DNA from 2 places in the Polaromonas sp. P1_H6 genome. Region 2 is predicted to be linked to the other one. Evidence: riboswitches for the same ligand, from Rfam matches in the RefSeq annotation. Region 2 holds a riboswitch; the other holds the start of a gene.
The links. A riboswitch is a leader RNA that binds a small molecule or an ion and turns the genes downstream of it on or off. The one in region 2 is predicted to bind S-adenosylhomocysteine.
Positions count from the first base shown of each region.

Region 1 (7,020 bases), on a different contig from region 2:
CCGGTGGTAGACGTCCCAGAAGGCCTGGAGGTAGCTTCTGTTGTAGACGCGAAAATGCAGCTTGTGGGTGGAAGGCCGGGTCGCCGCGGCTTCTTCGGCATAGGCCGGCAGCCAGACGCCGGGATGGTCGTTGCCCGAAGTGGCGCGCAGGTGGCCGACCAGGTTGGCCTGCGTGATGGCCAGGCGGACCCGCGGGTGGTGGCTGATGTACAGGCCGTCATCACATTCCAGCGCGATATGGCCGGTTGAGACGCGGCCCTTCTTGGTCATGGAGGCGATGTAGCGCTCGATCAGCGGAAGGCGTATGCGGTCCTGCTTGTCGTCGACCCCGTCGACCGCCGTCCAGACATGCACGATCATGTGGCCGGCGGCGGCGTTCGCGGCCAGCACCTCGGGGGTGGCCGGCGCCGCATCGGGTGGCAGCACCCGGGTGCCGCTGTAAAGCTCAACGGCCGCCAGCCGGGAGCCGCGCGGCAGGCGCCTGAGCCGCCAGGCGCCGCGCATCAGGACATAGCCGCCGACGCCCAGCGCCAGGCCGGTGCACAGCGACACGTTCATGCTGGAGGGCACGGGCCAGTCGGTGAACAGCAACAGCGCCAGCAGCAGGTAAGCCCAGCCTGTCAGGTTGGACTTGCGCCAGCTCGGGTAGCGAATCAACCAGCTGGAGACGATGCGGATCAAGCCGTTGAAGGTGAAAGCGGCGCCAAACAGGATGCCGGCGGCGATCGCGTTGTCCCAGGGGAAGTCCAGCACCAGGCAGGCACACACCACCATGGCCGCGCCGCGCAGCAGCTCGAAACGGCGCCGCATTCGCGCGTGGGTTGCACCCACCACCATCTCGACAAGCCCCTGGGCCAGCAGCACCGCGCCCAGCACCCAGGTGGCGACGTCGGCCACGCCGTCCACCAGGTCGACCAGCAGAACGGCGCCGAAGAGCGCGGCCAGCACGCCGGCCGCCATGAAAATTTTCCAGCGCCCGACCAGCGCATCGCCGCCAAAAAGAATCAACGCAAGTCTGAACATGTTTCTGCCGTTGTGCTGCCGCGAGGCGGCCGGAGGGGCTGGCTTTATTTCAACTCACTTCAATGGCGCGAAGTCCACTACCCCCTGTCATAAGCCGGGCCATCATAGCGCCGCGCCCCCGGGCGGCGGACGTAAAAAAGCCCCGCAACCTGGCGTTGCGGGGCGCTTGGAGCCATGCCGGCCGGACCGGTCAGCGGTTGTAGTACGGAGAAGGCTCGGCGGCAGGCTGTGCGGCCACGGGCGCGGGCGCCGGCTTGGGACCGTAGGTGGCGCCGTCGCCGGTGCGCAGCACATTGCCTTCCACCGTCACGCGGCTGCCCACGCTGGGCGCGCGCGCCACTTCCACCAGGCGCTGCGAGCCGTCTTCCATGCGCACGCCGACCTGGTAGACGGTTTCCTTGCGCATATGCCCTTCAATCGCGTTGCCGGCAAAACCGCCGCCGACGGCGCCCAGGATGGTGGCCGCGGTGCGGCCGCCGCCATGGCCGACCTGGTTACCGAGCACGGCGCCCAGCACGCCACCGGCAACGGCGCCCGCGCCGACACCTGCGGGCTTGGTGGAGCGTTCAACGGGCGTGACCGATTCAACGGCGCCGCACACATGGCAGACCTGCGCCACAACAACCGGTGCGGGCGTGGGGCCGGGAGCGGGCGAAATGCCGGCGTAGCTGGGCGCGGGCGCCGGTTTAGGCGTGGGTTTGGCGACTTTTTTGGCAGGCACGGGCGCGGGCTTGGCGGGGGCCGCGGCGGGCTTTTCAGCCAGGTCGTCGGCCGCGGTGGCGGCTGCGGCCACGGGCGGCGCGACTGCCGGAGCCACCGGTGCCTGCTGCGGCGCAGCCAGCGCCACGGGCGCGGCGACGGGCGGGTTTCGCATCTGGTAAATCATGGTGCCGCCCATGGCCAGGACGGCGACGCCCAGGATGCCGACGGCGGCCCACAAGGGCTTGCTGGCCGACGAGGCCTGCTGGCCGGGCTGGAGAGTTTCGGTGGATGTGTTCATGACAATTCCCTCTGGTGAAATCAAATCGCTGGCTCAACGTTGCGCAGTGCCTGTTCAACGTTTCGCATGCCGTGAAGGTAAACACGCTTTTGCAGGGAGCGGTGTATTTATGTAAACGCCGCCTATTTTCCGGCAAAGCTGCGGTAAATGCGAAGGAGAGCGGTAAGCCCGGAGCCTACAGGTTGGGCGCCAGCAAGCGCTGCAACTCAGCCGCCTTCAGGCCGCGCCGCTGCGCCAGGTCCTGCAGCTGGTCGTCGCCAATCTTGCCGACGTTGAAGTAAGTGCTCTGCGGGTGGCTCAGGTAGAAGCCGCTGACGCTGGCGGCCGGCGTCATGGCCAGGCTTTCGGTCAACGCCATGCCGATCTCGCCGGCCTTGAGCAGCTCGAACATCTCTTTCTTGACGCTGTGGTCGGGGCAGGCCGGGTAGCCGGGGGCCGGGCGTATGCCCTGGTATTTTTCGGCGATCAGCGCTTCGCTGTCCAGCGATTCGGCCGGCACATAACCCCACAGGTCCTTGCGCACGCGCTGGTGCAGGCTTTCGGCGAAGGCCTCGGCCAGGCGGTCGGCCAGGGCCTTGAGCATGATGGACGAGTAGTCGTCGTGGTCGTCGAGGAAGTATTTCTCTTTCTTCTCGGCGCCTATGCCGGCCGTCACGGCGAAGACGCCGATGTAGTCGGCAACACCCTTGGGCGCGACGAAGTCGGCCAGGCAGCGGCTGGGCCGCATCACGCCGTCAATCGCAGTTTTTTCGGTCTGCTGGCGCAGGCCGTACCAGGTCATGGCGACTTCGCTGCGCGTCTCGTCGGTGTAGATCTCGATGTCGTCGCCCACGCTGTTGGCCGGGTACAGCGCCATCACGCCGCTGGCGGTGAGCCAGCGGCCCTCGATCAGGCGCTTGAGCATGCGCTGCGCGTCGGCATAAACGCGCACGGCTTCCGTGCCCACCACCTCATCCTTGAGGATGGCCGGAAACGGGCCGGCCAGGTCCCAGGTCTGGAAGAAAGGGCCCCAGTCGATGTACTGCGCGAGTTCGGCCAGGTCGAAGTTCTTGAACATGCGCCGGCCGGTGAACTTGGGCACGGGCGGTGTGTAGCCGGCCCAGTCCATGGGCGTGGCATTGGCGCGCGCCTTGGCCAGCGGCCACATCGGCACCTGTTTTTTGTTGGCGTGCTGGGTGCGCACCTTGTCGTAGTCGGTATACAGGTCTTCGATGTATTTGGCGGCCTGGTCGGACAGCAGGCTTTGCGCCACGCTCACGCTGCGCGAGGCGTCGGGCACATACACCACCGGGCCTTCGTAGTGCGGCGAAATCTTGACGGCCGTATGCACACGGCTGGTGGTGGCGCCGCCTATCAACAGCGGGATCTTCTTGATGCGGAAATGCTCGTCCTTCTGCATCTCGGCGGCCACGTACTGCATTTCTTCCAGGCTGGGCGTGATCAGGCCGGACAGCCCGACGATGTCGGCGCCCTCGACCTTGGCGCGCGCCAGGATCTCATGGCAGGGCACCATCACGCCCATGTTCACGACCTCGAAGTTGTTGCACTGCAGGACCACCGTCACGATGTTCTTGCCGATGTCGTGCACGTCGCCCTTGACTGTGGCGATGATGATCTTGCCTTTGGTCTTGACGTCGCCGCCGGCGGCTTCGAGCAGCAGCTTTTCGGCCTCGATGTAAGGCAGCAGGTGCGCCACGGCCTGCTTCATCACGCGGGCGCTTTTGACCACCTGGGGCAGGAACATCTTGCCCTGGCCGAACAGGTCGCCGACGATGTTCATGCCGTCCATCAGCGGGCCTTCGATGACGTGCAGCGGGCGGCCGCCTTCGGCCAGAATCTCGCGGTACACCTCCTCGGTGTCTGTCACGATGTGCTCGTTCATGCCGTGGACCAGCGCGTGCGACAGCCGCTGGCGCACCGGCAGGGCGCGCCATTCGTTTTTCTTGCTGTCGTCCTTGGCGCCGCTTTTCGCGGTTTCGGCCACTTCGATCAGACGCTCGCTGGGCGTGAGTTCGGGCTCGCCCGGTTTGTAGACGGGCGCACGGTTGAGCACCACGTCCTCGACGCGTTCGCGCAGCACCGGATCCAGGTCGTCATACACGCCGACCATGCCGGCGTTGACGATGCCCATGTCCATGCCGGCCTGGATCGCGTGGTACAGGAACACGGTGTGGATGGCTTCGCGCACCGGGTCGTTGCCGCGGAAGCTGAAGGACACGTTGGACACGCCGCCGGAAACCTTGGCGCCGGGCAGGTTCTGCTTGATCCAGCGCGTGGCGTTGATGAAGTCGACCGCGTAGTTGTTGTGCTCCTCGATACCGGTGGCGATCGCGAAGATGTTGGGATCGAAAATGATGTCCTCGGGGGGGAAGCCGAGCTCGTCGACCAGCACGCGGTAAGCGCGTTCGCAGATCTCGACCTTGCGCTCGTAGGTGTCGGCCTGGCCTTTTTCATCGAAGGCCATGACCACGGCCGCCGCGCCGTAGCGCTTGAGCAGTTTGGCCTGCTGCTTGAAGGGCTCCAGGCCCTCCTTCATCGAGATCGAGTTGACGATGCCCTTGCCCTGGATGCAACGCAGGCCGGCCTCGATGACGCTCCACTTGGAGCTGTCGATCATGATGGGCACGCGGGCGATGTCGGGTTCGCTGGCGATCAGGTTCAGGAAACGCACCATGGCGGCCTGACTGTCCAGCATGGCCTCGTCCATGTTGATGTCGATGATCTGCGCGCCGTTTTCAACCTGCTGGCGGGCGACCGCCAGGGCCTGCTCGTATTCACCGTTCAGGATCATGCGGGCAAAGGCCTTGGAGCCGGTGACGTTGGTGCGCTCGCCGATGTTGACGAACAGGGTGCCCGCGCCGATGTTGACCGGCTCCAGGCCGGACAGCTTCATGGGGGGGACGAAGACGGAATTTTCGGTTTCAGACACGGACTCACCTTAAGGCCAAGGTGAGCGTCGTTGCCGCAGGCGTGCCGAGAGGGCGGCCTGTAACCCAAGCCTGACGGACGCTGGGGTCCGCTGCAACGCTCCTTGGGTTGCCGGTATTTTACCGGCTGAACGCCCTGTTGCGCCATCCCCCGGTGCGAATGCCCCGGGGAACGGAGTGCTACTTAATCGAGTTTGATCTTGGCAACCTTGATGAGGCGGCCGTAATCGGCGTGCTCTTTCATGACCATGTAGGCGAAGTCCGCCGAGGTCATGGGGCTGGGCGTGGCGCTCATGCGTGCAAATTTTTCGGCCGTGTCGGGCGTGTTGAGCGCGGCGGCGAAGGCTTTTTGCAGCTGGTCGGTCGTGGCTTTGGGCAGGTTGGCCGGGCCGAAGATGCCGAACCAGGTGCTGATGTGGAAGCCGGGCAGCACATCGTTGATGGTGGGGATCTCGGTGAAGCTGCTGGAGCGGTTGATGGTGGTCACGCCGAAGGCCACCAGCTTGCCCGACTTGATGTTGGCGCTGGCCGAGGCCAGGTTGTCGAACATCAGGTCGGTCTGGCCGGACAGCAGGCCGGTCTGCGCCTGGGCCGAGCCGCTGGAAGGCAGGTGCACCACGCTGATCTTGGCCAGGCTTTTGAACAGCTCGCCCGCGAGGTGGCCGGCGCTGCCGTTGCCGCCGGAGGCGTAGTTCAGCCGGCCGGGGTTCTTGCGCGCATAGGCGATCAGGTCCTTGGTGTCCTTGATGTTCAGGCGTTTCGCCGTCTCGGCGTTCATGACCAGCACATTGGGCACACGAGCCACCAGCGTGATGGGAGTGAAGTCCTTCAGCGCGTCGTAAGGCATGTTGGGGTAGAGCCAGGGGTTGATGGCGTGGGTGGCCACCGCGCCCATCACCAGCGTATGGCCGTCGGCCGGCGCCTTGGCGACCATCGCGGCGCCCACGTTGCCGCCGGAACCGGGCCGGTTGTCGACCGTCACTTCGGTCTTGAGCAGGGGGCGCAGCTTCTCGGCCAGGATGCGCGCAGCATTGTCCAGCGGGCCGCCGGCCGGGTACGGGACGATGATGGTGACCGGTTTTTGCGGCGCCAGCTGCGCATGGGCCCCCAGGGCGGCCGTGGCCACGGCGAATGCCGCGGCGATCTTGATGAATGAACGCACGTTCATGATTTCCTTAGTTGTGATGTTGTGTTGTGTCCGGCCACGGGCAGGCTGCGGGGCGCAGCGCCGGATGGTGAAAACCAAGCCTGACAAACGGGCCTGACTATAGCCGCTAAATGTGACGCGCCGGGGTGGATCCCGTCTGGATACTTTGTAACGGCCGGGGTGGAAAGCAAGAGATAAGGAGGCCGGGAAGGCCCCTCACCCTCAGGCGGCTTCCTTGTAGAAGCCGCCGCGCTGCAGCGAGCGCGCGGCCACGGGGGCCACGGCGTGGGCAATCGCGCCGATGTGGTCAGGCGTGGTGCCGCAGCAGCCGCCCACGATGTTGACCAGGCCTTCATCGGCGAACTCGCGCAGCAGGCGCGAGGTGACGTCGGGCGTCTCGTCAAAGCCGGTGTCGCTCATGGGATTGGGCAGGCCGGCATTGGGATAGCAGCTGATGAAGGTGTCGCCGGCCACGCGGGCCAGTTCCTGGATGTAGGGGCGCATCAGGGTGGCGCCCAGCGCGCAGTTGAGGCCGATCGCCAGCGGCGCGGCATGGCGCACGCTGTGCCAGAAAGCCGTCACGGTCTGCCCGCTCAGGATGCGGCCCGAGGCGTCGGTCACGGTGCCGCTGATGATCAGGGGCAGGCGCTCGCCGGAGTTGTCGAAGTATTCGTCGATGGCGAAAAGCGCCGCCTTGGCGTTGAGCGTGTCGAAGATGGTTTCGACCAGCAGCACGTCGCTGCCGCCCTTGACCAGCGCCTCGGTCTGTTCGTAATAAGCCTTGCGCAGCTCTTCAAAGCTGGTGTTGCGCGCGCCGGGATCGTTCACGTCGGGGCTGATGCTGGCCGTCTTGGGCGTGGGGCCCAGGGCGCCGACCACGAAGCGCGGCTTGTCGGGCGTGGAGAACTTGTCGCAGGCGGCGC
Region 1 covers NZ_JBFUCN010000010.1:149,375-156,394, reverse strand. The annotation lists gene AC1D1F_RS11825 (HdeD family acid-resistance protein) at 1-1,023, opposite strand, end outside; gene AC1D1F_RS11820 (glycine zipper 2TM domain-containing protein) at 1,214-2,023, opposite strand; gene metH (methionine synthase) at 2,199-4,952, opposite strand; S-adenosyl-L-homocysteine riboswitch at 4,968-5,062, opposite strand; gene AC1D1F_RS11810 (Bug family tripartite tricarboxylate transporter substrate binding protein) at 5,135-6,118, opposite strand; gene AC1D1F_RS11805 (homocysteine S-methyltransferase family protein) at 6,320-7,020, opposite strand, start outside.
Region 1: it holds a riboswitch for S-adenosylhomocysteine, as region 2 does, so the genes downstream of both, metH (methionine synthase) here and ahcY (adenosylhomocysteinase) in region 2, are expected to answer to the same signal.

Region 2 (7,020 bases):
GCCCGCACCTGACGACGGAGCTCATCGCGCAAAAGGCCGGCATCGAGCTGCAGCATGTGCCCTACAAGGGCAGCGCCGACCTGATGCTGGCGCTGGTCAGCGGCCAGCTGATGGCGGGCGCCGACAGCACCGGCTTTGCACCGCAGGTGGAGGCCGGCAAGCTGCGCGTGCTGAACACCTGGGGCGAAAAGCGGCTGGACAAATTCCCGAATGCGCCCACCCTCAAGGAACTGGGCTATGACATCGTGCAGAACTCGCCTTTCGGTTTAGGCGCGCCCAAGGGCACGCCGCCCGAGGTGGTCAGGCGCCTGCACGATGCCTTCAAAAAGGCGATGGAAGAACCCAGCTACGTGGCGGCACTGGCCCGTTACGACATGCTGCCCAACTACCTGAGTTCGGCCGACTACACGAAGTTCGCGCAGGATACGGTGGTCCGCGAGAAGGCGTTGATCGACAAGTTAGGCCTGGCTAAACCCAACTAGCGGGCTGAACGCCGGCAAGTACGAATACTTCGTCGGCGAGCTGTTCCGCCAGAGCGGGTTCAACGCCTGCGCCAAAAATCAAACGGTAAATGATGGGGGCCATCATGTGGTCCAGCACCTGTTGCACCGTGGGAGTGGTCTCGCCGCGCGCCTGGGCGCGCTTGACCAGCACGGTGGCTTCGTTGCGGCGGTTCTTCAGGCAATTGGTTTCTTCCGAGCCGGCCAGCGCGGCAGCTGCCTTCAGCATCGAGGCATTGCCCGGCTTGTTGAGGTGGGTGATCAGCTCCCTGGCCCAGGCCGCGAGTTCGGCTTTCAGGTCGCCCGTCTCTGGCAGGGGGCGATTCGGGTCCAGCCGCTGCGTGGCGGTTTCGCCCAGCAGGCCGTTCACGTCGCCCCAGCGCCGGTAAATGCTGGAGGCGCTGACGCCGGCGCGCTCGGCCACGGCCGGCACGGTGACCTTGTCGCGGCCCTCCTGGGCAATCAACTCTTCAAGCGCCTTGCGCACCACGGCCTGGACCTGGGCGCTACGGCCACCGGGGCGTTTGACCTGACTGGGGAGAGGGGTGTTCATGGGCAAATTCTAGCTTAAAGCAACGATGTTTGCGTTAATTTAAAAGTCGACGTAGAATTCACAAACGCAAACAAATTTGCTTTAAGAGCTTCAAGAAAGTTGAGCGTTTCCCATGACCGCACCCGCCCCCTCTGTGCAAGCCCCATCCTCCGCCTCAGCCGCCCGCTGGCAACTGCCGCCCGCGGCGGCCTTCCCGCTGCTGGCCGTCCTGCTGTTCGCGTTCTTCGTGGCGGGCAGCGCACCTTCGCCGCTGTTTGTGGTGTTCCAGCAGCAGTGGGGCTTTTCGCCGGCGCTGCTGACGGTGGCGTTCGCGATTTACGCGATTGCGCTGCTGGCCTCGCTGCTGGTGGCCGGCTCGCTGTCCGACCACATAGGCCGGCGCCCCGTGGTGTTTACCGCCTTGTTGCTACAGGCCGGCGCGATGCTGACTTTTTTGCTGGCTGAGGGCATCAACGGCATCATCGCGGCGCGTGTCGTGCAGGGCATCGCGACCGGCATGGTCAGCGGCGCGCTGACGGCGGCTGTGGTGGAAGCGGCCCCGGCCGCGCAAAAACGCCTGGGCGCGATGATAGGCAGCGTCTCGCCGCTGGCGGGCCTGGCCGTGGGCGCGCTGCTGACCGGCATCGCCGTGCAGTTCGCGCTGCACCCGGTGCCGCTGGTGTTCGGCGTGCTGGCCGCCATTTGTGTCACGGGTGCGGTGGCCACGCTGTTCCTGCCGGAAAGCGCCACGCCGCGCCCCGGTGCGCTGGCTTCGCTGGTACCGCGTATTTCGATACCCGTGCAGGCGCGCGCTGAATTCTTGCGCGGCGTGCCGACGATGCTGGCCGTCTGGTCCTTCGCGGGGCTCTACCTCTCACTGGTGCCTTCGATGCTGCAGCAGATCTTCGGCATCCACAACGGCATCGTCAACGGGCTGGCCATTTCGACTTTTTTCGGCCTGGGCGCCGTGTCGCCGACTTTGCTCCGCCGCCTGTCGCCCGTGCGCATGAGCGCTCTGGGCATGGCTTTGCTGGCCGTGGGCGCCGGCGGGGTGGCGGTGTCACTGGCCACGCATTCGGTGGGGCTGTTTTTCGCGGGCACGGCGCTGGCCGGTTTCGGCGGCGGCTCGGCTTTCTCGGCGCAGGTCCAGACATTGGCCCCGCTGGCACAGCCGCAGCAACGCGCCGAACTGTTCGCCGCGCTGTACGCCACCAGTTACCTGGCGTTCAGCGTGCCCGCCATGCTGGCCGGCCGGCTGATTGCGCCGCTGGGCCTGCCGGCCACGGCCGAGGGCTATGCGGGCCTGGTGCTGGCCGTTGCCGCCCTGGGCGCCTGGCTGCGCTGGACTTCGCTGCGCCGCACGGGCGCACCAGCCGTTAACTAATTAATCCAGCAAGGCGCGGGTTACTTCGGTAAAGCCCGCGCCGCGCTCACCCCGCGTCACATAGCGCGGCAGATGCGCGAGTTGCGGCACAAAACGCGCGATGTTGGCCACGCCTACGCTGTTGGCAAAGGCCTTGAACATCAGCTGGTCGTTGGTGGAGTCGCCCACGTAGACCCAGTTGTCCATTTCGGCATCCAGGTCGCGCTGCCAGAGCTGGCGAACAATCCAGCGAGCGCCTTCGAGCTTGTTGTGGTCGCCATACCAGCCGTTGATGTGGATGCTGCTCACGGTGGCATGCATGCCCTCGCTTTTCATGAGCGCCACCGCGGCGGCGATCTGCCCGTCGCTGAGTTGCGTGAATTCGCTGTGGTCGATGGCAATGTCGGTCTCGCGGCCCGGTGAATCGGTGGCGCGGTGCACGCCCGGCAGTTCGCGTTCGATGCGCGCCAGCACGGCCTGCATGCGGCTGAAGTTGGCGCTGCGTGTGGCCGCATCCTGCTGGTAGATTTTGGCCAGCGGCCGCGGCGGGGCGCTTTTGGCATCGGGTAGCAGGGCCACGGCGCCGTTCTCGGCCACGATGGCATCGACAGGCCAGCGCGCCGCGAAGGGTTCGCTCCAGCCGACCGGGCGGCCGGTGATGGCCACAATCTTGAACCCGGTTGCTTTCAATTCACCCAAAGCTTCCAGCGCATCGGGGGTGATCTCCCCTTCGGTGGTCAGTGTGTCGTCGATATCAGTGAAGACGCCTGTAATGCGGCGGCGCTCTGTAACAGGCCAGCGGGAAAATTCTTGCATGGTGAAATTTTCGCACGGCTCTTGCTCGCGGCTTTCAAAGGCTGAGCGGGCCCCGGGGCGGTAATTCCGTTTTCAATTCGAAGCGAGAGTAGGCGCGCCGCCGCAGACAGTGCTACAGCACGGCAAGGCGGTGCAACGACCTATCGCTTTGAATTGGAAATGGAATTACAATCGTGGCTTCCTGAGGAGCGTTGCAAGCCACACCACGTGGACCAGGCTCAGGACTTCATTGCAACCACGCTCACCCGCATGTGCTCTCTCAAGCCGGGTGAATGACTGAATTCCCCCTTTCTTGAAGCCGCATGCCCGTGGCGATTTTGCCCAGTTACTACGTCTGATTATTGGAGAACCGTATGAGCGCCGTCCTGAAGCCTTCCACCGACCACGTCATTGCCGACATTTCGCTTGCCGCCTGGGGCCGCAAGGAACTGAACATCGCCCAGACCGAAATGCCCGGCCTGATGGCCATCCGCGAAGAGTTCGCGAAGGTGCAGCCGCTGAAGGGCGCGCGCATCACCGGTTCGCTGCACATGACGATCCAGACCGGCGTGCTGATCGAAACCCTGCAGGCCCTGGGCGCTGACGTGCGTTGGGCTTCGTGCAACATCTTCTCGACGCAGGACCACGCCGCCGCCGCGATCGCCGCCGCCGGCACGCCGGTGTTCGCCATCAAGGGCGAAACCCTGGCCGACTACTGGGACTACACCCACCGCATCTTTGAATTCAGCGGCGCCAAAGGCACGCCTGAAGAAGGCCCCAACATGATCCTGGACGACGGCGGCGACGCGACGCTGCTGATGCACCTGGGCACCAAAGCCGAAAAAGACGCCAGCCTGATCTCCAAGCCGACCAGCGAAGAAGAAATCTGCCTGTTCAACTCGATCAAGGCCAAGCTCGCACAAGACCCGACCTGGTACAGCCGCCGCCTGAAGAACATCATCGGCGTGACCGAAGAAACCACCACGGGCGTGCTGCGCCTCAATGAAATGTCGGCCAAGGGCACGTTGGCCCTGCGCGCCATCAACGTCAACGACTCGGTGACCAAGTCCAAGTTCGACAACCTCTACGGCTGCCGCGAATCCCTGGTCGACGCGATCAAGCGCGCCACCGACGTGATGGTGGCCGGCAAGGTCGCCTGCGTGGCCGGCTACGGCGACGTGGGCAAGGGCTCGGCCCAGGCGCTGCGCGCGCTGTCCGCCCAGGTGTGGGTGACCGAGATCGACCCGATCAACGCCCTGCAGGCCGCGATGGAAGGCTACAAGGTCGTGACCATGGAATACGCTGCCGACAAGGCCGACATCTTTGTGTCCGCCACCGGCAACAAGAACGTGATCACCTACGACCACATGGCGAAGATGAAAGACCAGGCTATCGTCTGCAACATCGGCCACTTCGATAACGAGATCGACGTCGCTGCGCTTGAAAAATGCACCTGGGAAGAGATCAAGCCGCAAGTCGACCACGTGATTTTCCCGGACGGCAAGCGCATCATCCTGCTGGCCAAGGGCCGCCTCGTGAACCTCGGTTGCGGCACCGGCCACCCGAGCTTCGTGATGTCGTCCAGCTTCGCCAACCAGACCATCGCCCAGATCGAGCTGTTCACCAAGCAGGCCGACTATGAAGTGGGCAAGGTTTACGTGCTGCCCAAGCACCTCGACGAAAAGGTCGCGCGCCTGCACCTGAAGAAGGTCGGCGCGGTGCTGACCGAGCTGAGCGATGAGCAGGCGGCTTATATCGGCGTTTCTAAAGCCGGCCCGTACAAAGCCAATACCTACCGCTATTGATTTTTCGTGGCTACTGCGCGACCCGATAGCGGCGTTGCGGGTCCCGATCAGGCAATCCTCATGCACCTCAAGTGCATTCCGGTTGCCTGACGCCCGCGCCTTGCTCTCGGGCCGCTCGCTACGCCCTTGAGGCTGTTGTTGGAATACCGGAACACTACATGCGCGCTGACCTCTTCCTCGTCGACCACGGCCATGCCGCCACCCGCTCGCAGGCCCAGCGCCTGATTGCATCGGGCGTGCAGTGGCGTGCGGAGGCGGAGGCGCCCTGGAAAAAAGTCGCCAAGAACGGTGACGAGATTCCGGAAGGCGCGGAGCTTCAGCTGCTGGACACCACGGAAGCCAAATACATTTCGCGCGGCGGGCTCAAGCTCGAAGGCGCGCTCAAGGCCACGGGACTGTCCGTGGCCGGCCTGCGCTGCCTGGACGTCGGCCAGTCGACCGGAGGCTTCACTGACTGCCTGCTGCAGCACGGCGCCGTGCAGGTGGTGGGGGTGGACGTGGGCCACGGCCAGCTGCATGCCAGCCTGCGCGAGGACCCGCGTGTTGTTTGCATCGAAGGCGTCAATGCGCGTTCCATGACGGCCGCCGACCTGGTGGCCGGCCATGCGGGCGATAGCGGCGATATGGATTTTTCGGATGACTTCGATGTTGACGATGAAGGCGACGAAACCCCGTCCATCGAAGCCGACTTCGACTTCCTGACCGGCGACCTGTCCTTTATCTCGCTGACGCTGGTGCTGCCGGCGGTGGTGCGCCTGCTCAAGCCCGGCGGCGATCTGCTGATGCTGGTCAAGCCGCAGTTTGAATTGCAGCCCGGCCAGATCGGCAAGGGCGGCATCGTGCGTGACCCCGCGCATTTTGAGTTCGTGGAAAAACGTTTGCGCGATGCCTGCGCGGCGCTGGGGCTAGAGGTCAAGGCCTGGCTGGCCTCGCCGATTGAAGGCGGCGACGGCAACCGCGAATTTTTCATCCAGGCCGTCAAAGGCGATGAGGTGGCGGGTGAAGACCAGCCGCTGCCGGCTGCGCCGCAGCGCAAGGTCGCCAAGCGGGTTCCGCGCGCCGAAATGCGCGCCTCCCGCGCGCCGCACGAAGACTCCGAACTCGCGCATGCAGGCCAGCCTGGCCCCGCGCGCGGCAAACGGCGCGACAAAAAAACCGACAACGAGTGAGAGATACGTGATGAACCTGCCCTTCAGCTTTGAATTCTTCCCGCCCAAGACACCCGAAGGCGCGGCGAAACTGCGCGTGGTGCGCCAGGCGCTGTATGCGCACAAGCCCGAGTTCTGCTCGGTCACCTTCGGCGCCGGCGGCTCCACGCAGGACGGCACCTTCGGCACGGTGAAGGAAATCCTCGACGAAGGTGTGGCCGCGGCCTGCCATTTCTCGTGCGTGGGCGCGACCAAGGCCACGGTGCGCGTGCAACTGGCCACGCTTCGGGCCATGGGCGTCAAGCGCCTGGTGGCGCTGCGCGGCGACCTGCCCAGCGGCTACGGCGCCGGCGGCGAGTTCCATTACGCGAGCGACCTGGTGGCCTTTATCCGCGAGGAAACCGGTGACGCCTTCCACATCGAGGTGGCGGCCTACCCCGAAGTCCATCCGCAGGCCCGATCGGCCGACGCCGACCTGCAGGCCTTCGTCAAAAAGGTCAAGGCCGGCGCCGATTCGGCCATCACGCAGTATTTCTTCAATGCCGACGCCTACTTCCGCTTCGTTGACGACGCGCAGGCGCTGGGCGTGGACGTGCCTGTGGTGCCTGGCATCATGCCCATCATCAGTTCCACGCAGCTCATGCGCTTTTCCGACGCCTGCGGCGCCGAGATCCCGCGCTGGATACGCCTGCGCCTGCAGGGCTTCGGCGACGACACCGCGTCCATCAAGAGCTTCGGCCTGGACGTGATCACCGGCTTGTGCGAGCAGCTGTATGCCGCGGGCGTGCCCGGCATTCATTTCTACACGATGAACCAGGCCGCGGCGACGACCGAAATCATCGGGCGGCTGCAGCAACGGGCTTGAGCCCGGCCACCC
Region 2 covers NZ_JBFUCN010000009.1:138,786-145,805, forward strand. The annotation lists gene AC1D1F_RS10970 (Bug family tripartite tricarboxylate transporter substrate binding protein) at 1-482, shown strand, start outside; gene AC1D1F_RS10975 (TetR/AcrR family transcriptional regulator) at 469-1,053, opposite strand; gene AC1D1F_RS10980 (MFS transporter) at 1,166-2,416, shown strand; gene AC1D1F_RS10985 (HAD-IIB family hydrolase) at 2,417-3,211, opposite strand; S-adenosyl-L-homocysteine riboswitch at 3,389-3,461, shown strand; gene ahcY (adenosylhomocysteinase) at 3,565-4,995, shown strand; gene AC1D1F_RS10995 (TlyA family RNA methyltransferase) at 5,154-6,164, shown strand; gene metF (methylenetetrahydrofolate reductase [NAD(P)H]) at 6,175-7,008, shown strand.